Regions from separate parts of the Zavarzinia compransoris genome, predicted to be linked through region 1. Evidence: riboswitches for the same ligand, from Rfam matches in the RefSeq annotation. Region 1 holds a riboswitch; each other region holds the start of a gene.

Region 1 (7,304 bases):
CACCGCCAGGATCTCGCCGTCGCCGGCCCGGGCCAGATGCGCCAGCACTTCGCGCTGGTGATCGGCCAGCGGGAAATCGCCGTTGGCATGGCCAAGCCGTTCGGCCAGGGGAAACGGCCCCGCGAGCGCCGGTTCGAGCGGGCGTGGGGTGCTGCGGGCGAAATTCGCCAGCAGCGGCGCCGCCGGCTGCTCCCGGATCAGGACGTCGCTGAGGGCGAGGATCTGCTTCACGGTCTGCGCATTGTCCGCAGCGGGGCGGATCAAGCCCCATCCCACGGCCTGATAGTCGTCGTCCGCTTCCGGCCAATTGCCGCCGGCCTCGGCCATCAATTGGCGCCAATAGGCTTGGTGGCGCGGCCACAGGTCGTCGCGCCCCTCGCCGGCCGGGAAGGGCCGGGCGGTCAGGAAACGGTCGAGATCGGCGACGCTGCCGATGGAAAAGGCCCCGCGCGGCAGCGGATCGAGAATATCGCGCGCGATCACGCTGCGCATCGGGATGATCAGGCCCGCGCGCGTCACCGCCGCCTCGGTGACGACCGGGGCGACCTCGAGCGGCAGCCCGTCGCCGCGCGACCGGGCATGGCTGACCCGGCGGCGGACATGAAGAGGGCGATAGGAGACGGCGACGCGCGACTGATTCTTCGGCACGCCGGCGAACAGCACCTCGATGGTGTCGCGGCTCAGACGGCCGCTTTCCGCCTCCGCGCGCGACAGCGCCTGGAATTCGCCCAGGGCCTTGGGCGTCAGGCACGCCTCCCCGGCGGCACTGTCCGCGACGGCCGCGCGCCAATAGCGCAGCACCGACAGATCAGCCTTGACCATGACAAACCTCTCACCCGACCACCGCCGGCCTGCCCCTTCCGGGGCCGGCCGGGTGCAACCATAACCACTCTCTCGTAGCAGAGTATCCTGGTTTTACAACCGGGCGCGGCAAACCGCCCCGCGGCGGGGTCAAAGCGGGGCGGCGCGTTCCGGCAGGATGAGGCGGCACAGGGCATCCAGCCCTTCCGTCAGCGCCGCGGGGCCGGGCTGGAGGATGACCGGCGCCTTGATCTCGTGCAGCCGGCCGTCGCGGACCGCGGGAATGCGCTCGAAGCCGGGCCGGGCCGCCAGTTTCTCCGGCCGGAACTTCTTGCCGCACCAGGAGGCGACGATGATCTCGGGCGCGGCCGCGACCACCTGTTCCGCGGTGACGATCCGGTCGCGGGCGGCGCCTTGGCCGGCCAGATGGGGGAAGACGTCGACACCGCCCGCGGCCTCGATCAATTCCGAGATCCAGGCGATGCCGCTGATCATCGGCTCGTCCCATTCCTCGAAATAGACCCGGGGACGATGGTCGAGCCGGGCCGCCGCCGCCCTCGCCGCATCGATGCGGCGGGCGAAGCCGTCGGCCAGGGCCAGGGCCCGCGGCCCTGCCCCGACCATGGCGCCGAGCAGGCGGATCATGTCCAGAATCCCGGCGATGCTGCGCTGGTTGAAGGCGTGAACGGCGATGCCGGCGCGCACCAGATCGGCCACGATCGCCGCCTGGAGATCGGAGAAGGTGAGCACCAGATCCGGCTTCAGGGCCAGGATCTTCGGCATGTCGGCAGAAGTGAAGGCCGAGACCCGGGGCTTGTCGCGCCGGGCCGCCGGCGGGCGGACGCAATAGCCGGAGATGCCGACGATGCGGTCCTCCGCGCCGAGGAGATAGAGGGTTTCCACCGTCTCCTCGGTCAGGCAGACAATCCTTTCCGGCGGAAAGGCCATCAGGCGAAGGCCGGCACTGGCCGGGCGACGAGGCCGAGCGAGATCGCCGCCTGATGGACGACGGCAAGGATCGCCAGCGCCAGCACGTTCATCTGCAGGACATAGCCGACGATGGCGGCGCTGAACGCCCCCTCGCCGTTGCCGATGGCCAGGGCCGAGGCATAGAGCGCAAGCTGCCAGACGACGAATGCGGCAACGAAGCCGGCAAGCCCGCGCACCAGCGCATGGCGGCGCGCCAGCAGGCCCGCCGCCGCGACGGCACCGGCCAGCGACAGCAGCGCGCTGATGCCGATGGCGCCGCCCCAGGCATAGGTCGAGGCGTCATGGGGATAGGACAGCAGGCCGAAGCCGATGGCCTGATTGACCGCCCAGGCCAGGACGACCGCCAACACCGCATCGCGGCGCGACAGATTGAGCGCGGCAATGGCGGCAAGGGCCGCGAAGGGCGTCGCGCAGGCCAGCACCAGCGAGAAGGCCGCACCGGCCAGGGTGATGAAGCCGAGCCACAGCAGGCTGCGGCTGCGGGCGGACAGGCCGGCCAGGGCGCCACCGGACGGAAGGGACGAAACACTCATGAGATCACCTCTTTCCCCACGCATGGGCGATATAGCGGGCGGGGAAAGCGGGCGACGGCGCACGGCCGGGATGAGGCCGGCGGCGACGCCACCGCCGGGACACCCCGCCCGACGACTGGTCTTCACGGCAGGTCTCCTGGCTTGCGGATCGCCGCCCTGGCCGGCCTTCCCGGACCCGGGCGGATCCAGTGGCATGTTCGGTTCGGGCTAGCCGCTTACAGTTGCGGGGGCAGCGCCGGATTTGCACCGGCTTCCCTCTTCGCCCGCCGAGCGGGCACCGGGAAGGCGATCATCTGGCGGCCAAAGCGCCGCCGCTGTCAAGATCGCCGCGCCATGCCGCCGGGGTGGCCCGCTTCAGGGGCAGGCACCGGCAAAGCCGGCGAAGGCGCGGTCGAATTCGTCCGGCTGCTCCAGGAAAGCCGCGTGGCCGGCATCGAAAAGCTGGACCCGGCGGTTCGGCGCCTTGAGCGCCGCAGCCTTCGACCACGACCAGCGCAGCGTCCGGTCCTTGCGGCCCCAGGCATAGAATACCGGCATGGCCAGCGCCGGCACGAGGTGCCGCAGGTCCGCCTGCGGCCTTGCGAAACTTTCCCAGGCCTGGGCCAGGATGCCGGCGACGGCCGGGCCGCCGGCGACGATCTCGTCGCGGCGCCAATCGGCGGCCGGCGCGGGCAGAATCGTCCGGTAATAACGGGCGAACCAGTCGGGAAAGCGGCGGTCGCCGGCGGCGGCACGCGCAAAGCGGCGAGCCATGTGGCGGCAATAGAGACGGGCGACGAGATTGACCGGCGCCAGCCCCCCGGAATCGCACAGCACCAGGCCCCGGACGCGGTCGGGGTGAGCGGCGGCATAGCTGATCGCGGCCGCCCCGCCGATGGAATTGCCGATGACGATGACGCGCGACAGCCCCAAGGCAGCCACCGCCCCGGCGAGAATCCCGGCATAGCGGGCGGCGCTGGCCGGCGCCGCTTCCGCCGGGCTGTCGCCATGGCCCGGCCAGTCCAGGGCCAGAACGGTGAAACGGTCACCCATCCGTTCGGCGAAACGGTCGTAGTCTCGCGCCCCCTGGCCGGTGGCGTGAAGGCAGAGGATCGCCGGTCCCGCCCCTTGCGTCCTGACGGCGATGGTCGCGCCCGCGGCTTGGATATGGTCGAGTGGCATCGGATTCTTCTCCTCGGCGCCGGCCCGTGCCCGCCTTATCATGTGATATATATATCACTTAATGGAGCCCACCGACAAGTGACCAACGCCCTTGAGCCCCCGAAGAGCCCGGCCAAGCCCCGGCGGCCCGAAGAGACCCGCGCAGCCCTGCTCGACGCGGCCGCGCGGGAATTCGAAGAGACCGGCTTCGAGCAGACGAACACGAACCGGATCGCCCGGCGCGCAGGCTATGCGCCGCAGACCTTCTATCGGCATTTTCCCGACAAGCTCGCCATCTTCCTCGCGGTCTACGAACGCTGGGTCGGGGCGGAAGCGGCGGCCTTCGCCGCGACCGACCGGGCGATCGATGCGGCCGACGTCCTGATCCGGCATCACCGCGGCTCGCTGATGTTCCGGCGCACCCTGCGCGCCCTCACCCTGACCGATCCGCGCGTCCGCGCGGCCCGGGCCGCGAGCCGGCTGGCCCAGGTCGAACGCCTGCGGCAGCGGTTTCCGCAGCTGGCGCAGACCGGCGGGACGGAACTCGCGTTCAGCCTGCTGACGATCGAGCGGCTGGCCGATGCCCATGTCGAGGGCGAGTTGAGGGACATGGGGCTCGCCGAAGCCGACAGCCGCCAGGAACTGGCCCGCCGGCTGGCGCAGGCCTTCGCCATCCCGCACTGACCCCGCCGCCCCGGGGTGACCGGGGCGGGGCCGCGCTATCGCTTGGGTCGGAAAGCGGCCGCCCCCGCGGGGAGGGCGGCGCAGGCAGGCGTCACGCCAGCGCGGGCACCGGCGATTCGAAGCCGGGCGTGCCGATATTGACCGGCAGGCCGAGGAGATAATTGCGCATGCGGTCGCGGCAGAGATCGGTCGGCGCGATCAGGGTGCGGCGGCGGTCCGAGGGATCGGGCCGCTTTTGCAGCCACCCGGTCGAGACCAGTTCGTCGATCTTGCGCATGGCGGTGGTCGAGGGCAGCGTCGTCGCATGGCAGGCGCTGGTGACCGAAACCACCCGGTGCAACAGGGATTGCTCGATCAGATAGAGCAGGATTTCCCAATTGGCGTCGCCGTCGACGCAGGACGGCAGCAGCTTGTCCCGGAACCGGCGCGCGGCCTGCAGCGCCTTGATCCGGTGCAGCATTTCGCTTTCTTCGGGGGCCTGGCTCGGCAGCGTGCGGGGCGGGTTGATCACCAGCCGGTGCACCGGCTGCGGCGCCGGCACCTGGGGCATGGCGGCAGGCGCCAGCCGCGGCATCGCGGTCACCGGCGTGGGCGACACCGCTTCGCGCGAGAGGCGGACCGCCGCATTCTCGATCGTCGAGGTCAGTTCCTTGGCCTTGGCCAGGGTTTCGGCCAGTTGCGCGGAAAGATCGCGGTCGTTGGTCTTCACTTCGCGGCGCTGATCCAGCGCCTCGGCCGCGCGATAGATCGCGGCGACCAGCTGGTCGAGATCGACCGGCTTCACCAGGAAGTCCAGCACGCCGAGCTTCAGGGCGTTGATCGCCCGGTCGAGATCGGCGAAGGCGGAGAACAGGATGGTTTCGAAGACCCGCGGAGCGCCACCGAAATGGCGCAGTTCACGCACCAGATCGAGCCCGCTTAGCCCCGGCATCTGCATGTCGGTGACCACCAGAAAGGGTTCCGCCTCCACCAGCATGCGTTCCAACGCTTCCGCCGGCACCGAGAAAGCATGGACCACGAAACCCTTGAGCTTCAGGAAATCGCCCACTTCCTCGACGATCGAGGCATCGTCGTCGATCACATAGACAGGGGTTGCGATTGTGTGCGAACGATTCAGTCCCGGCGTCATCGGTGAACCCACCTCCCCCATTTGGGCGGACATGAAACCTTTATGCCCGTTCGGCCGCAGAATGGAAGCGAATTCATCCGAAGGGCGCCGACGCCGGCGCTCATCGCCTCGTCGTGGGGCAGACTATGCCCAAGCATTGTAAACAAATGGCAAACGGCCCCAAATCCGACTGATTCGCTACGCCGCTGTGTCGCTACATTGTAATTTTCGACGGCGCCGAAACAGGAGATATTTACGCCCCATTCACCATCCGCCCTTATGCTGGCGCCTGCATGAGGGACAGGGGACTGGACTGTGAAGATTCGCGCAGTGACGTTCGAAGCACGAATGACGGTCGACAAAGCGGCTTTCGGCACGCGCGCCCGCCGTTGGGAGGCCTGAGGATGGCGGATGTAGCCGATGCCCGGGCATATCCCCCGGACCTGCTCAGCCTTGCCGCCGATTTCACCTGGCGCAGCGGCCCCGATCTCCGGGTCGAGGAGGCGTCGCCCCTCGACGTCGCCTGCGATCCCTCCGTCATCCAGCTGCTGCGCGGCGCCCGGCTCGACCGGCTGGCGCAGCGAACCCTCTATCCGGCGCAGGGCGAAGCGCTCGGGGCCTTGCTCGGCCGGATCGCGCCCCTGCGCGATATCGCCCTCAGCTTCGTGCAGCGCGACGGCTCGGTGGTCAATTTCACCCTGACCGGCAGCCCGGTCGACGACGGCGGCTATGTCGGCGTCGGCAAGGTATGGAGCGGCCGGCCCTTCGACGAACAGCACCGCGGCGAACTGGTCGAACTGCTGGAACGGGCGGAAGCCAATCGCAACCGGGAAATGCGCCTGCGCGAGGAGGCGGACGTCCTGCTCGCCTCGCTGCGCACTCTGATCCGGCCGGCCCCCCTCGCCGACAAATGCTCGGACCTGTTCAACCTGTTCTCCCGCCTGCTGCGCTTCGAGCAGGCGCTGGTCGTGCGCCGCCGCACCCGCGACGAGCTTCTGTCCGTCGTCGCCACCGACCCGGCGCTGACCGGCCTGAAATGGCCGGCGGGCGACGTCATCAATGCCGCCCTGATGGGCGAGGCCCTGGTGGTCCAGGATCTGTCCGCCCTCAAGGAATGGAGGGATCTGCCGGAGGCGATCCGCGGCCGCTTCCGCAATGCGCTGGTCGCGCCGCTCACCATCGGCAACGAGGCGGCCATGCTGGTCGCCCTGCACGGCCAGCCCGGCTTCTTCGAACCCTACCAGCTCGCCCTGATGCAGCGCCTCAGCCTGATCGCGACCCAGGCCTTCGAGGTCGACGAGCAGAAGAACGTCCTCATCAATACGGCCAAGCTCGCCACCCTCGGCGAATTGATGACCGTGATCGCCCATGAGATCAGCCAGCCGCTGTCGGTCATCGCCATGGCGGTGAAGAATGCGAAACTGGCGATCGAGGCGATGAACGAGCGCGAGAACACGGTCGGCAGCGCCGAACAGACCATCGTCGTCGCCAAGTTGGACCGCATCCACGACCAGGCGCTGCGCGCCGGCGAGATCGTCAGCGCGATCCGCACCCTCGCCCATCCCGACCGCCGCACCCTCGGCCTGCGCCCGGTCGCGGTGACCGAGATCATGGACAATATCCGCAACCTGACCGAAGGCTCGCTGCGCAACCGGGGCATCCAGCTGATCTGCAACGCCCCGCCCTATTGCCGGGCGCTGAAGGCCAACCCGGTCTCGCTGCAGCAGGTTTTCCTCAACCTCGTGGTGAACGCCCGCGATGCCATCGCGGAATATTCGAAGCGCCGGGGCGAGGCGACCAGGGGCGAGATCCGCATCGACGTCTATGACGACGGCGTTTCCGACCGGCTGGTGGTCGAAGTGCAGGACAGCGGCGGCGGCATCCCGCCCGACGTGATGAATCGTATCTTCGACGCCTTCTTTACGCTAAAGGAAGTCGGTCACGGCAGCGGCCTCGGGCTCGCCATCTGCCGGACATTGATGACCGATATGGGCGGCAGCATCAGCGCCTACAACAGGGATAAGGGCGCCGTGTTCCGGCTGGAAATT
Region 2 (7,304 bases), on a different contig from region 1:
ATCATGCCGCGATAATTGTAGAGCGCGCTGTTGTCGATCGCCTTGCCGTCGACGCTGAGGCTCATGCCGCCCATGAACAGCAGTTTCAGCCCGGTGGCGGAGACGATGATATCCGCCTCGATCTCCTGCCCCGACTTCAGCCGGATGCCGGTTTCGGTGAAGGTCTCGATATGGTCGGTGACGACCGAGGCCGAACCCTTGCGCAGCGCCTTGAACAGGTCGCCGTCCGGCACCAGGCAGACGCGCTGGTCCCAGGGCTTGTAGGTCGGGGTGAAATGCTTCTCGACGTCGAAATTCGGCCCGACCTGACGCCTGATCAGGTCGATGATCTTCTGCTTCACCTTTTCCGGCCGGCTGCGCGAGAGCTGGAAGAACATCATGCCGAGGCCGACGTTCTTCCACCGGGTGATGCCATAGGCAAGCTGGGCCGGCAGCCATTTGCGCAGGTTGTTCGCCAGCTTGTCCTCGCCCGGGCGGGTGATGACATAGGTCGGCGAGCGCTGGAGCATGGTGACATGGCCCGCCGTCTTGGCCATTTCCGGCACCAGCGTCACCGCGGTCGCGCCCGAGCCAATGACCACCACCTTCTTGCCCGCATAGTCGAGGCCTTCCGGCCAGTGCTGCGGGTGGATGAAGGTGCCCTTGAAGGCGTCCCGCCCCGGGAAATCCGGGGTGAAGCCCGCTTCGTAATTATAATAGCCGCTGCAACTGTAGAGGAAGTTGCAGGTCAGGCGCACGGTCTCGCCGGTCGCGGTGCGTTCGGCCTCGACGGTCCAGGCGGCATCCTTGGTCGACCACGAGGCGGCCTTGACCTTGAGGCCGTAGCGGATGCGCTCGGCGATATGGTTGTCCTTGGCGACGCCGGTCATGTAGCGGAGGATCGACGGGCCGTCGGCGATCGCCTTGGCATCGGTCCAGGGCTTGAAGGAATAGCCGAGCGTATACATGTCGCTGTCCGAGCGGATGCCGGGGTAGCGGAACAGGTCCCAGGTCCCGCCCAGGCGCTCGCGGCTTTCGAGCAGGGCGAAACTCTTGCCCGGGCAATGGGCCTGGAGGTGATAGGCCGCCCCGATGCCGGACAGGCCGGCGCCCACGATCAGCACGTCCAGATGCTCGGTCGGCATTCTCTTCCCCATCCTGGCCCTGCGGTTTGCCTTAAAGGCGCGATCCGCCGTTATGTCGCGACGGCCTCGGCCATCGGGCCGGGCACGGCGCCACTATACGCACAATTTTGTCAGTTGAAATAGAATTTTGTCGGATGAGAAAGGTTTGGAACGGGGCCGGGGGCGCCCCCGATGGCCCCCGGCCCGTTCCGGGCGGTCAGGCGGCTTCGTAGAGGCGGCGTTCGACGATGCCCCGGCCCCTGAGGCCGTGAAGCGCCTTGGCCCCGGCCAGGACCAGGAGATCGGCCAGCGGCTCGATCGCGATGACGAGAAGATAGGCGCCGCCGAAACTGGCGACCGCGGTCAGGTTCTCCGCCCCGAAGCCCTGGCCGTAGAGGGCCCAGAAGGCGACCCAGGCGACGATCCCGGCCTGATAGGCGGTCGACAGCGCCAGAGCCTGCGTGTAGCGCAATTCGACATAGGGCGTCTCGGGCGCGATCACCTTGCGCGCCAGGGCGCCGAGGGCGAAGAGCGGCACCAGCAGGGTGGTGACGTTCATGCCGTATTGCGGCAGGTCGAAGGGCGCGAAGAACAGCCCCTGGATCAGGAGCCCGGCGGCCAAGCCGAGCGCCGCCGGAGCCGCGCCCAGGATCAGGAACAGGGTGGAACCGAGGATCAGGTGCACCTCGGAAACGCCCACCGGGTAATGCGGCAATAGCTCGAAGAACGAGAAGACGAGGGCGGTCGCCGCGACGGCACGCAGGCCGAGGGAGACGAAGCCGCGCTCGCGGGCGGCGTCATAGGCCAGCTTCAGCGTGTAACCGCCGGCACCCGCCGCGGTCGCATAGCTCAGCCAGATCTTTCCGCCCTCGACGAGGCCGGGTTCGATATGCATGTCCAATCTCCTTTGCCGTCTCACCCGACGGCGCGAGGTTGATATCTTGCCGGTGGCAGGTCTCCTGACTCGCGGGTCGCTGCGCCTTCCGCCTTCCCAGCCCGGCCGGTTTCCCGGCAAGGCCAGTGGCATGATGGAAGGACGCTCGCCGCTCACAGTCGCGGGGGCGGTCGGGGCTGGGGCCTAAGGGCCCTTCCCCATTCCCTTTTCATCCGGTCGGCGGGGGCCACCCGCCGGCCGGAAACCACAAGCGCGGACAGCAGGGGCCAAGCCGGCCCGCCTGTCAAGCGAGGAAGACGGCGGTTCAGGCGGCGGCGGTCGCCTTGCGGCGGGCGATCTCGGCGTCGCGCACCGGCGGCAGGCCGAACAGGCGGCCGTATTCGCGGGTGAATTGCTGCACGCTTTCATAGCCGACGGCAAAGGCGGCGCTGCCGGCGCTCTGCCCTTCCGCCTGCATCAGGCGGCGGGCCTCGATCAGGCGCAACTGCTTCTGGAATTGCAGCGGCGACAGCGAGGTGACGGCACGGAAATGCCGGTGGAACGAGGACGGGCTCATGCCCGCCACCTCGGCCAGATGTTCGACCGGCAGGCGCCGGGCGAAATCGGCGCGCAGCACGGCGACCGCCCGCGCCACCCGCTGCTGGTGCCCGTCCGCCCAGCCGAGCCGGCGGATCGCCGTGCCGTGGCGCCCGGCCAGCAGCCAATAATGCATTTCGCGCAGCAACTGCCCCTGAAGCACGGGCAGGGACGCCGGCCGGTCCAAGAGTTTCATCAGGCGCAGCGCCGCATCCGCCACTTCCGCATCGGTCGGCTCGACCCGGACCGGGGCGGCATCGGCGACCCGGGCGGCCCCCATCTCGGTCGCGAGATCGACGATCAGGGCGGGATCGAGCGCAAGGACCAGGGAGTAATAGGGCGCGACCGGGCTGGCCCGGGTGATCTGGCTGACCGTCGGGACATCGGCGGTGATCAGCAGGCTGTCCCCGGCGGCGAAGGCGAAACTCTCCGCCCCCATGGTGACCTGCTTGCCGCCCTGGACGACCATGCACACCAAAGGCCGCGAGATCGCATGCAGCAACCCGCTGGGCGCCGTGGCGCGGACGAGGCCGAGACCGGGAATGGGGGTCGCGGCAAGGCCCGAGGCATCGGCATGGGCATCGGCATAGCGGCGGACGGTATCGAGCAGCGTGGTCATGGTCGAAGCCTATGCCATCGCCCGCGCGCCCGCATCCCCCCTGGCAGGATCAGGCAAATCTTGTCGAGCTTCCGGCAACCGCGCGCACCGCCGCCCGCCGATAGTGATCCCGTCACGCGACAGAGGAGACCGACGCCATGACCAAGATCAGCCTCGTTACCGGCGCCAGCCGCGGCCTCGGCCGCAATACCGCGCTGCATATCGCCCGGCGCGGGGGCGACGTCATCGTCACCTATCAGAACAATGCCGAGGCGGCGGCGGTGGTGGTCGCGGAAATCGCCGCCCTCGGCCGCAAGGCCCTGGCCTTCCCGCTCGATGCCGGCGATATCGCCGGCTTTCCGGGCTTCGCCGACCGGCTGCGCGCAGGCCTGCGCGAGACCTGGGGCCGCGAGACTTTCGACCATCTGGTGAACAATGCCGGCCACGGCGACCTGACCCCGATCGGCACCACCACCGAGGCGCAGTTCGACCGTCTGGTGAACGTCCATTTCAAGGGCGTGTTCTTTCTCACCCAGGCCCTGCTGCCCCTGCTGGCCGATGGCGGGCGCATCGTCAACCTGTCGTCGGGCCTGACCCGGGTCTCGCTGGCCGGCTATGCCGTCTATGCCGCGGCCAAGGGCGCGGTCGAGGTCCTGACCCGCTATATGGCGAAGGAACTGGGCGGGCGCGGCATCGCCGTGAACGCCGTCGCCCCCGGCGCGATCGAGACCGATTTCGGCGGCGGCGCGGTGCGCGACAATCCGGAGATCAACCGGATCTTCGCCGAAATGACCGCCCTCGGCCGGGTCGGCCTGCCCGACGACATCGGCCCGATGATCGCCGCCCTGCTCGGCGAGGACAACCGCTGGGTCAATGCCCAGCGGATCGAGGTTTCCGGCGGCCAGGGACTCTGAGCCCCGGCCCCGGCCCCAGCCGCTCGACGGTCAGGACCAGGGTGAACAGGGCCATGGCGGGGAGATGGAACGGCCCCGCCACCATGGCCGCCAGCATCAGGGCCCAGCAGGTGCCGAGGCAAGCGGCGCCGGTCGCAAGCCCCAGGCGCAGCGCCCCGGCGCCCGCCCCCGGCCGGCAGCGGCACCGTTCGAGGCAGGCGCGCCGGGCCGGCGTCCCCTGCCAGCAAAGGGCCAGGACCAGCGCGGGCACCACGGCCCAGGTCCCGGCCGCGGCATGGAGGGCGAGGGCCGCCACGGTCAGGGGCACCCCCGCCGGCAGCCAGACCGCGAGATAGCCGGCGACGAAGGGCACCACGTCGCCGGGCCCCGCTGCCGGCCGCCCCAGCGGCACGGCCAGCAGCAGCGGCATCATCGCCAGCAGCATCACGCTCCACGACAGGGCAAGCCCCCCCGGCGGGTTCAGCAGCAGCAGCCATTCGAGGCGCTGCCAATCCCAGTCCAGCAGGACGCCGGCCCCCGGGCCGCACAGCCCGGGCAGGAACAGCCCGCGCTCGCCGAAGACCAGCAAGGTCCAGCCCGCCAGGCTGAGGCCGGACAGCAGCAGCACCGGCCGGCCCTTTTGAACCGCACACTCTTCGCGCGTCGGATCCATCGCGGCGTCTCACCCCGGTTCAGGTCTTAAGTCGCCCCAGTCTTGGCGTCGGGCCCGAGGGCCGGCCAAGGCCCCGTGCACGAACGGCGCCTGTCGGGCACGAGCGGCGCCAACCGGCGTAAACGCACCGCCGCAAGCCCTTGCGGCAGCGCAAAAGGGCCGGGCGGCGCCGGCCCCCGGCAAAGCCGCATTTCGTGCAGCCGCACCGCCGTTCATTCACGACAAGCGCCGTCCGGGCCCCGAAAACCGCACCGGTGAATCCGGCGTTGATGCTGCACCGCACCGCAACCGACCGTGGGACCCAAGGCGCAACCAAAGCGCAACGACGTCCCGACGCCGCGGGGAGGCGGTGCAACGATGATCCCAGGCCCCTTCAACTATCACCGGCCGGCATCCATCGCCGATGCGGTCAAACTTCTGGCCGATCTCGGCGACGACGCCCGTCCGCTCGCCGGGGGCCACAGCCTCATCCCCATGATGAAGCTGCGCATGGCGGTCCCGGAACACCTGATCGACCTCGGCGGCATCGCCGACCTGAAGGGTATCCGCCAGGCGGGCGACCGCATCGTCATCGGCGCCATGACCACCCAGCACGAAGTCATCGGCAGCGACCTGCTGACCCGCCAGGTGCCGATCCTGCGCGAGGCGGCGCTGCTGATCGCCGATCCCCAGGTGCGCTATTACGGCACCATCGGCGGCAATGTCGCCAACGGCGATCCGGGCAACGACATGCCGGCCCTGATGATGGCGCTCGACGCCCGCTATCACGTCGCCGGCCCCGAGGGCGAGCACCAGATCGCGGCCCGCGAATTCTATCACGGCGCCTATTTCACCGCGCTGGAGCCGGGCGAGGTGGTGACCGCGGTCTCCTTCGCGCCGCCGCCCGCCGGCCACGGCTATGCCTACGAGAAGCTGAAGCGGAAGATCGGCGACTATGCGACCGCCGCCGCCGCCGTGCTTCTGACCCGGGTGGGCGGGCGCATCGCCCGCTGCACCATCACCCTGACCAATGTCGGCGAAACGCCCCTGCTGGCCGAGGCGGCGGCGGCGGCCGTCACCGGCGGCGCCCTCGATCCCGCCAGCATCGACCGCGCGGTCGCGGCGGCGGAAGCCATCACCGATCCGGCGACCGACGGCCGCGGCCCCGCCGCCTATCGCACCAAGATGGCCGGGGTGATGGTGCGCCGCGCGCTCGCCCGCGCCGCCGGCCGCGCCCAGGGCTGACCTAGAGAGAACCAACGGGGAAGAAACATGGCCAAGGTTCACGTCCAGATGACGGTGAACGGCGACAAGGTGGAAGGCCTCGTCGAACCGCGCACCCTGCTGATCCATTTCATCCGCGAGCAGCTCAACCTGACCGGCGCGCATATCGGCTGCGACACCTCGCACTGCGGGGCCTGCACGGTCGATCTCGACGGCCGCTCGGTGAAGAGTTGCACCCGCTTCGCCATCCAGGCCAACGGCGGCAGCGTGACCACCGTCGAAGGCATGGCCAATGCGGACGGCACGCTGCACGCCCTGCAGGAAGGCTTCCGCATGATGCACGGGCTGCAATGCGGCTTCTGCACGCCGGGCATGATCATGCGCGCCCACCGCCTGCTGCAGGAAAACCCGGCCCCGACCGAGGCGGAGATCCGCTTCGGCATCGCCGGCAACCTGTGCCGCTGCACCGGCTACCAGAACATCGTGAAAGCCATCCAATACGCTGCCGCCAAGATCAACGGCACGCCCTTCACGGAGGCCGCAGAATGAACGACATGGCCGTCACCCGCGAACAGCGGGAGGAAAAGCTCCAGGGCATGGGCTGCAAGCGGAAGCGCGTCGAAGACATCCGCTTCACCCAGGGCCGGGGCAATTACGTCGACGACATCAAGCTGCCCGGCATGCTGTTCGGCGATTTCTACCGCTCGCCTTTCGCCCATGCGCGGATCAAGAAGCTCGACATCTCGAAGGCCAAGGCCCTGCCCGGGGTCCGCGCCGTGCTGACCGCGGCCGACCTGAAGCCCCTGAACCTGCACTACATGCCGACGCTCGCCGGCGACGTGCAGGCCGTGCTGGCCGACGAGAAGGTGCTGTTCCAGAACCAGGAAGTCGTCTTCATCGTCGCCGACGACCGCTATATCGCCGCCGACGCCGTCGAACTGATCGAGGCGGAATACGAGGAACTGCCGGTCCTGGTCGACCCCTGGGTGTCGATGGCGCCGGACGCCCCCCTGCTGCGCGAGGACATCAAGGACAAGACCGAGGGCGCCCACGGCCCGCGCAAGCACTACAACCATATCTTCGACTGGCAGATCGGCGACAAGGCGGAGACCGACGCCGTCTTCGCCAGCGCACCGGTGACGACCAAGGAAGTCTTCTACTACCACCGCACCCATCCGTCGCCGCTGGAGACCTGCCAGGCGCTGGCCTCGATGGACAAGATCAAGGGCGAACTCACGCTCTACGGCACCTTCCAGGCGCCCCACGTCATCCGCACCGTGGTCTCGCTGATCTCCGGCCTGCCGGAACACAAGATCCACGTCATCGCCCCCGACATCGGCGGCGGCTTCGGTAACAAGGTCGG
Region 3 (7,304 bases), on a different contig from region 1:
AAGCAGAAGGTCGCCCATCCGAAGGCCGGGGCCAACACGGCCTGGGTGCCGTCGCCGACCGCCGCCACCCTGCACGCCCTGCATTACCACGAGGTCGATGTGGCTGAGATCCAGGCCGGGCTGGAAGGCCAGTCGGAAGACGTGCTGGATGCCCTGCTGACCATCCCGGTCGCCACCGACACCAATTGGTCGCCGGACGAGATCCGGGCGGAACTGGACAATAACGCGCAAGGCATCCTCGGCTACGTGGTGCGCTGGATCGACCAGGGGGTCGGCTGTTCCAAAGTGCCGGATATTAACGACATCGGCCTGATGGAAGACCGGGCGACCTTGCGCATCTCCAGCCAGCATATGGCGAACTGGTTGCATCACGGCATCGTGACCGCGGATCAGGTGCACGAGACCTTCCGGCGCATGGCGGCCGTCGTCGATGGCCAGAATGCGGGCGATCCCCTCTACAAGCCCATGGTGCCGGCCTATGAGGGGAGTGTCGCCTATCAGGCCGCCCTCGACCTCGTGTTCAAGGGCCGCGAGCAGCCGAGCGGCTACACCGAACCCCTGCTGCACAAGTGGCGCCTCGTCGCCAAGGGCTAGCAACCCGTCGCGATACGGCCCGGTCATGGCGGGCGGTATCGCGGCCGCCGGCGGCGATGATCACCACCGTCGCCGCCGGCATTCCTAGGGCATGAAAAAGGCGCCGCCCCTTTCGGGAGCGGCGCCTTTTGTCGTTCGCCGGGTTACTCGGCGGCGAATTGGTTCATCGTGTTGGCATGGCCGCCCGCCTTCAGCGCGCGTTCGCCCGACACCATTTCCTTGAAGCTGTCGCCCAGGTCCGAGCCCACTTCATGCTGGTGCTTCACCGCCGAGACGCCGCGCCGGATTTCCTCGCGCTGCACGGTGGCGACATAGGCCAGCATCTTGTCGTCGCCGAAATAGCCGCGCGACAGTTCGTCCATCGACTTTGCCGTCAGGTGGAAGGTCGGCAGGGTGATGAGATTGTGGAAGACGCCGGCGCGGGCCGAAATATCGGCCTGGAAGCGCTGGAGGCGGGCATCCGCCTCGCGGCCGAGGTCGGTGGCATCGAAATCCGCCTTCATCAGCTCGTTGCCGTCCGGGTAATCGGTCTCGGCGATCTTGCCGTCCTTCAGCCATTGGGCGCGGACTTGCCTCCGCAGGTTCAGGGTCCAGTTGAAGCTGGGGGAATTATTGTAGGTCAGCTTCGCCTTCGGCACGGCCTTGCGGATTTCGTTCACCATGCCGGCGATCTCGTCCACATTCGGGGTGTCGGTCTCGATCCACAGGAGATCGGCACCGCCCTGGGTCAGGGAGGCGATGCAATCCTCGACCACCCGCTGCTTGCCCGTGCCCTCCTTGAAGGGGAAGAGGCCGTTCGGCAGGCGCTGCGGGCGCACGAACTGGCCGCCTTGGTAGAGGGCCAGTTCGCCCTCGCGGATCGGCTTGTCCGCCGTGATCGGCTCCACCTTCAGCCACTTGATGTATTCGGCGGCGAGATCCCCCGGGACCTGCGAGACCGGCACCTTCTGGGTCAGGCCGGCGCCCAGACTGTCGGTGCGGGCGACGATCACGCCCTCGTCCACGCCCAATTCCTCGAAGGCGAGGCGGCAGGCACGCAGCTTCTCGATGAAATCCTCGCGTGGGACCGTGACCTTGCCGTCCTGGTGGCCGCACTGCTTGGCGTCAGAGACCTGGTTCTCGATCTGCAGGCAGCAGGCGCCGGCCTTGATCATTTCCTTGGCGAGGAGATAGGTCGCATGCTCGTTGCCGAAGCCGGCATCGATGTCGGCGATGATCGGCACCACATGGGTCTCGAAACCGTCGATCGCCGCGATCGCCTTGGCCTCCGCCGCCGCATCGCCCTGGGCCCGCGCCGCCTTCAGGTCCTTGAACAGGTCGTTCAGCGCCACTTCATCGGCCTGGCGCAGCGAGACATAGATCTCCTCGATCAATTCGACGACGGCGGTCTTCTCGTGCATCGACTGGTCGGGCAGGTGACCCCAGCGGTTGCGGAGACCCGCCACCATCCAGCCCGACAGATAGACATAGGTGCCCCTGGCCGTGCCGCGCAGGCGCTTCACCGACTTGATCATCTGCTGGGCATGGAAACCCGACCAGCAGCCCAGCGACTGGGTGAATTTTCCGGCATCGGCATCATAGGCCGCCATGTCCCGGCGCATGACGCCGGCCATCCCGCGCGCGATGTCGAGATGGGTGCCATAGGTATTCTGCACCTTCAGCTGGACGATATCGTCGACCGAGACGCCGCCGGGCGTCTGGCCCGAGGGGTAACGCGCGGCGACCTCGGCCACGAGGTCGGCATAGGATTTGCGATTGGACATTGGGGGGCTCCTCGCGGATCGCGTCGGGAAGGGGTGTATCGGCCCCGGTCCTGGGCCGACACCTGGCGCGATGCTAGGCGGGCGGCCCGCCCCGTTAAAGACAACCATTTGAAAATAAAGGTAAATTTGTCAAAGACCTGACCGCCCGGAAACAATCGTGGTAAATCCTGTCAAGATCGGGCCGCCCAGGCGCGGCTTGACGACTCTCCCCCGCCGGCCACAAGATGTCCGCAGCATGGTTCCCCGGAATCACAAGATCCGGGGCTAAGAGGGAATTCGGTCAAGGGAATCCCCCGATTCCGAAGCTGCCCCCGCAACTGTAAGCGACGAGCCTGCCCAAGATACGCCACTGGACCGTCCGGCCCGGGAAGGCGGGGCAAGGCGACGACCCGCGAGCCAGGAGACCTGCCATGCCGATGATTGTCCACGGGCGGGGTGTCCCGGGCGGATGGCCGTCGGCGGGCGGATAAGCCCTGCCCATGGCATCCCGGCGCCCCACCGATCAGGAGGGGATCGAACGTGTCGCTGCCGGCCTATGATTTCGACCACAACGGTCATCTCGTCCCGCTTCCCGCCGCGCGGCCCGCGCCCCGCGTCGCCCCCCTGCCCCGCCCCCTGGCGCAGCCGCCCCGGCCGGCCGACCTGACGCTGGTGCGCGCCCGCGACGCCAAGCTCACCGCTTTCGGCAAGGCGACGCTGGACGACCGCTACCTGATGCCGGGCGAATCGTACCAGGACCTGTTCGCCCGCGTCGCCTGTGCCTATGCCGACGATGTGGACCATGCCCAGCGGCTCTATGACGCCATCTCGAACCTGTGGTTCATGCCGGCGACGCCCGTATTGTCGAATGGCGGGACGACCCGCGGCCTGCCCATTTCCTGCTTCCTGAATTCCGTGCCGGACAGTCTGGACGGCATCGTCGAGACCTGGAACGAGAATGTGGCGCTGGCCTCCAACGGCGGCGGCATCGGCACCTATTGGGGCCGGGTGCGTTCCATCGGCGAGGCGGTGAAGGGCTGCGGCGAGACCTCCGGCATCATTCCCTTCATCCATGTCATGGATGCGCTCACCCTCGCGATCTCGCAAGGCTCGCTGCGCCGGGGCTCGGCCGCAGTTTATCTCGACGTGCATCACCCGGAGATCGAGGAATTCCTCGAAATCCGCAAGTCGTCCGGCGATTTCAACCGCAAGGGCCTGAACCTGCACCATGGCATCAACATCACCGATGCCTTCATGGCGGCGGTGAAGACGGGCGAGATGTTCCCGCTGATCAGCCCGAAATCGGGGGCGGTGCTGCGCCATGTCGATGCCCGCCAATTGTGGCAGCGCATCCTGGAGACCCGGTTGCAGACCGGCGAGCCCTATCTCCTCTTCATCGACACGGTGAACAAGGCCCTGCCCCGCCACCAGCGCGACCTGGGGCTGAAAGTCTCGACCTCCAACCTCTGCTCGGAAATCACCCTGCCCACCGGCACGGACCACCGCGACGCGGAGCGCACCGCCGTCTGCTGCCTGTCGTCCCTGAACATCGAGACTTACGACGAATGGTGCAATGAGGAAGGCTTCATCGAGGATGTCATGCGCTTCCTCGACAATGTCTTGACCAGTTTCATCGAAAGCGCACCCGAGACGATGGCGCAGGCGAAATATTCCGCCATGCGCGAGCGTTCGGTCGGGCTCGGGGTCATGGGCTTTCATTCCTTCCTGCAAGCGAAGGGCATCCCCTTCGAAAGCGCCATGGCGAAGTCGTGGAACATGCGCATCTTCCGGCAGATCCGGCGCGAGGCGGATGCCGCCTCCGTCCTTTTGGCGGAGGAGCGCGGCGCCTGCCTCGATGCCGCCGAACGCAGCCTGAAGGCCCGCTTCAGCAACAAGATCGCCATCGCCCCCACCGCTTCGATCAGCATCATCTGCGGCGGGGCATCCGCCTGTATCGAGCCGATCCCAGCCAATATCTACAACCACAAGACCCTGTCCGGCGCCTTCGTGGTGCGGAACCCCTATCTGACCGACCTGCTGGCCGGAAAGGGCCTGGACACCCAGGAAACCTGGACCTCGATCCTTGAACACGAAGGCTCGGTCCAGCATCTCGACGCCCTCGACGAGCACGAGAAGGCCGTGTTCCGCACCGCCTTCGAGATCGACCAGCGCTGGCTGATCGACCTCGCCGCAGACCGCGCGCCTTTTATCTGCCAGAGCCAGTCGCTGAACCTCTATATCCCCGCCGATGTCGACAAATGGGACCTGCACATGCTGCATTGGTCCGCCTGGGCGCGCGGCATCAAGAGCCTTTACTACTGCCGGTCCAAATCGGTCAGCCGCGCGGGCTTCGCCGGCAAGCTGGAGGCGCCGGCGCGGAAAGACTATGAGGAATGCCTCGCCTGCCAATAGGCTTCGCAAACTTCGCAGATTTGCAGGACGGCTTCGGCAAATCCTCACCATTTCAGGCATTCACGGCAAGGGGCGACCTTTCCGAAGATGGCGGCCACAGGCCTCTTCGGAACAGGAAACGTCCCATGAACGCGATCGCGCCCGAGACCGCAGTCCCCTTCAAGCCCAAGAAATCCGTGGCCCTGTCGGGCGTCGCCGCCGGCAATACCGCGCTGTGCACGGTGGGCAAGTCCGGCAACGACCTGCATTACCGGGGCTATGACATCCTGGACATTGCCGAGCGCTGCGAATTCGAGGAAGTGGCGCACCTGCTGGTCCACGGCAAGCTGCCGACCATGGCCGAACTCAAGGCCTACAAGGCCCGGCTGAAAGCCCTGCGCGGGTTGCCGAGCAACGTCCGCCAGGCGCTGGAATGCCTGCCCGCCTCGGCGCACCCGATGGATGTGATGCGCACCGGGGTCTCCGCGCTCGGCTGCGCCTTGCCGGAAAAGGACGACCACAATATTCCGGGCGCGCGCGACATCGCCGACCGGCTGATGGCCTCCCTCGGTTCCATGCTGCTTTACTGGTACCACTGGTCGACCAACGGCCGCCGCATCGAGGTCGAAACGGACGACGACAGTATCGGCGCCCATTTCCTGCACCTGCTGCACGGGCGTAAGCCTTCGGCGCTGTGGGAGCGGGCCATGCACACGTCCCTGATCCTCTATGCCGAGCATGAATTCAATGCCTCGACCTTCACCGGCCGGGTCATCGCCGGCACCGGATCGGACGTCTACTCGGCCATCACCGGCGCCATCGGCGCGCTGCGCGGGCCAAAGCACGGCGGCGCCAATGAAGTCGCCTTCGAGACCCAGAAGCGTTACGACAGTCCGGACGAAGCGGAGGCCGACATCCGCGCCCGCGTCGAGCGAAAGGAAGTGGTGATCGGCTTCGGCCACCCGGTCTATACGGTCGCTGATCCGCGCAACGAAGTGATCAGGCGCGTTGCCCACCAATTGTCGGTCGACGCCGGCTCGACCAGGATGTTCGACATCGCGGCGCGCCTGGAAACCGTGATGTGGGAGGTGAAGCGGATGTTCCCGAACCTCGATTGGTTCAGCGCCGTCAGCTATCACATGATGGGCGTGCCGACGGCGATGTTCACCCCCCTCTTCGTCATCGCCCGTACCTCCGGCTGGGCGGCGCATATCATCGAGCAGCGGATCGACAATAAGATCATCCGCCCCAGCGCCAATTACACCGGCCCGGAAGACCGCGCCTTCGTCGCCATCGACCAGCGGCAGTAACGCCCATGAACACGGCTTACCGCAAGAAACTGCCGGCGACGGCGCTCGATTATTTCGATGCGCCGGCCGCCGTCGAGGCCATCCGCCCCGGCGCCTGGGCGGGGCTGCCCTATGTCTCGCGCGTGCTGGCGGAACAATTGGTCCGCCGCTGCGATCCGGCCCTGCTGACCGATGCCCTTCGCCAATTGGTGGAACGGCGGCGCGACCTGGATTTCCCGTGGTATCCGGCCCGTGTCGTCTGCCACGACATCCTGGGGCAGACGGCCCTGGTCGATCTCGCCGGGCTGCGCGATGCGATCGCCGACCAGGGCGGCGATCCCGCCAAGGTGAACCCGGTGGTGCCCACCCAATTGATCGTGGACCATTCCCTGGCGGTCGAATACGGCGGCTTCGACCCCCAGGCTTTCGAGAAGAACCGTGCCGTCGAGGACCGCCGCAACGAGGATCGTTTCCACTTCATCGAATGGACCAAACAGGCTTTCGAGAATGTGGACGTGATCCCCGCCGGCAACGGCATCATGCACCAGATCAACCTCGAAAAAATGTCGCCGGTGGTCCAGGTGCGCGACGGCGTCGCCTTTCCCGATACATGCGTCGGCACCGACAGCCATACTCCCCATGTCGATGCCCTGGGCGTCATCGCCATCGGCGTCGGCGGGCTGGAGGCGGAGACGGTCATGCTGGGCCGGGCGTCCATGATGCGCCTGCCCGATATCGTCGGCGTGCGCCTGGGCGGGCGGCGCCAGCCCGGCATCACCGCGACCGACATCGTGCTGGCCCTGACCGAATTCCTGCGCCAGGAACGGGTGGTGGGCGCCTGGGTCGAATTCTTCGGCGAGGGCGCCGCCAGCCTCTCCATCGGCGACCGGGCGACGATTTCCAACATGTGCCCCGAATATGGCGCCACCGCCGCCATGTTCCATATCGACGGCCAGACCATCGATTACCTGCGCCTGACCGGGCGGGAGGCGGAACAGGTCGCCCTGGTCGAGCTTTATGCCCGCACCCTCGGCCTCTGGGCCGATGCGCTGGCGAGCGCCGAATACGAGCGGGTGCTGGAGTTCGATCTCGGCACCGTCGTCCGCAACATGGCCGGCCCCTCCAACCCGCACCGCCGCCTGCCGACCTCGGCGCTGGCCGAACGCGGCATCGCCATCGATCTGGACAGGGCGCGGGAACAGGAGCAAGAGGGCCTGCTGCCGGATGGCGCGGTGATCATCGCCGCCATCACCTCGTGCACCAATACCTCGAACCCGCGCAATGTGGT

What was found. Region 1 has a riboswitch for cobalamin ahead of DKG75_RS21755 (hypothetical protein). Riboswitches for the same ligand answer to the same signal wherever they lie in the genome.
Region 2: it holds a riboswitch for cobalamin, as region 1 does, so the genes downstream of both, DKG75_RS13635 (energy-coupling factor ABC transporter permease) here and DKG75_RS21755 (hypothetical protein) in region 1, are expected to answer to the same signal.
Region 3: it holds a riboswitch for cobalamin, as region 1 does, so the genes downstream of both, DKG75_RS19980 (ribonucleoside-diphosphate reductase subunit alpha) here and DKG75_RS21755 (hypothetical protein) in region 1, are expected to answer to the same signal.

Annotation. Positions count from the first base shown of each region.
Region 1 covers NZ_QGLF01000008.1:61,501-68,804, reverse strand. The annotation lists gene DKG75_RS21765 (AAA domain-containing protein) at 1-822, opposite strand, end outside; gene DKG75_RS21760 (cobalamin-binding protein) at 952-1,749, opposite strand; gene DKG75_RS21755 (hypothetical protein) at 1,749-2,324, opposite strand; cobalamin riboswitch at 2,434-2,621, opposite strand; gene DKG75_RS21750 (alpha/beta fold hydrolase) at 2,679-3,485, opposite strand; gene DKG75_RS21745 (TetR/AcrR family transcriptional regulator) at 3,564-4,148, shown strand; gene DKG75_RS21740 (response regulator) at 4,240-5,277, opposite strand; gene DKG75_RS21735 (sensor histidine kinase) at 5,661-7,304, shown strand, end outside.
Region 2 covers NZ_QGLF01000003.1:614,622-621,925, reverse strand. The annotation lists gene DKG75_RS13640 (flavin-containing monooxygenase) at 1-1,124, opposite strand, end outside; gene DKG75_RS13635 (energy-coupling factor ABC transporter permease) at 1,321-1,998, opposite strand; cobalamin riboswitch at 2,036-2,244, opposite strand; gene DKG75_RS13630 (AraC family transcriptional regulator) at 2,303-3,193, opposite strand; gene DKG75_RS13625 (SDR family NAD(P)-dependent oxidoreductase) at 3,331-4,086, shown strand; gene DKG75_RS13620 (copper chaperone) at 4,043-4,738, opposite strand; gene DKG75_RS13615 (FAD binding domain-containing protein) at 5,096-5,962, shown strand; gene DKG75_RS13610 ((2Fe-2S)-binding protein) at 5,990-6,490, shown strand; gene DKG75_RS13605 (aerobic carbon-monoxide dehydrogenase large subunit) at 6,487-7,304, shown strand, end outside.
Region 3 covers NZ_QGLF01000006.1:65,053-72,356, forward strand. The annotation lists gene DKG75_RS19970 (malate synthase G) at 1-594, shown strand, start outside; gene DKG75_RS19975 (isocitrate lyase) at 738-2,357, opposite strand; cobalamin riboswitch at 2,577-2,784, shown strand; gene DKG75_RS19980 (ribonucleoside-diphosphate reductase subunit alpha) at 2,961-4,748, shown strand; gene prpC (bifunctional 2-methylcitrate synthase/citrate synthase) at 4,874-6,037, shown strand; gene acnD (Fe/S-dependent 2-methylisocitrate dehydratase AcnD) at 6,043-7,304, shown strand, end outside.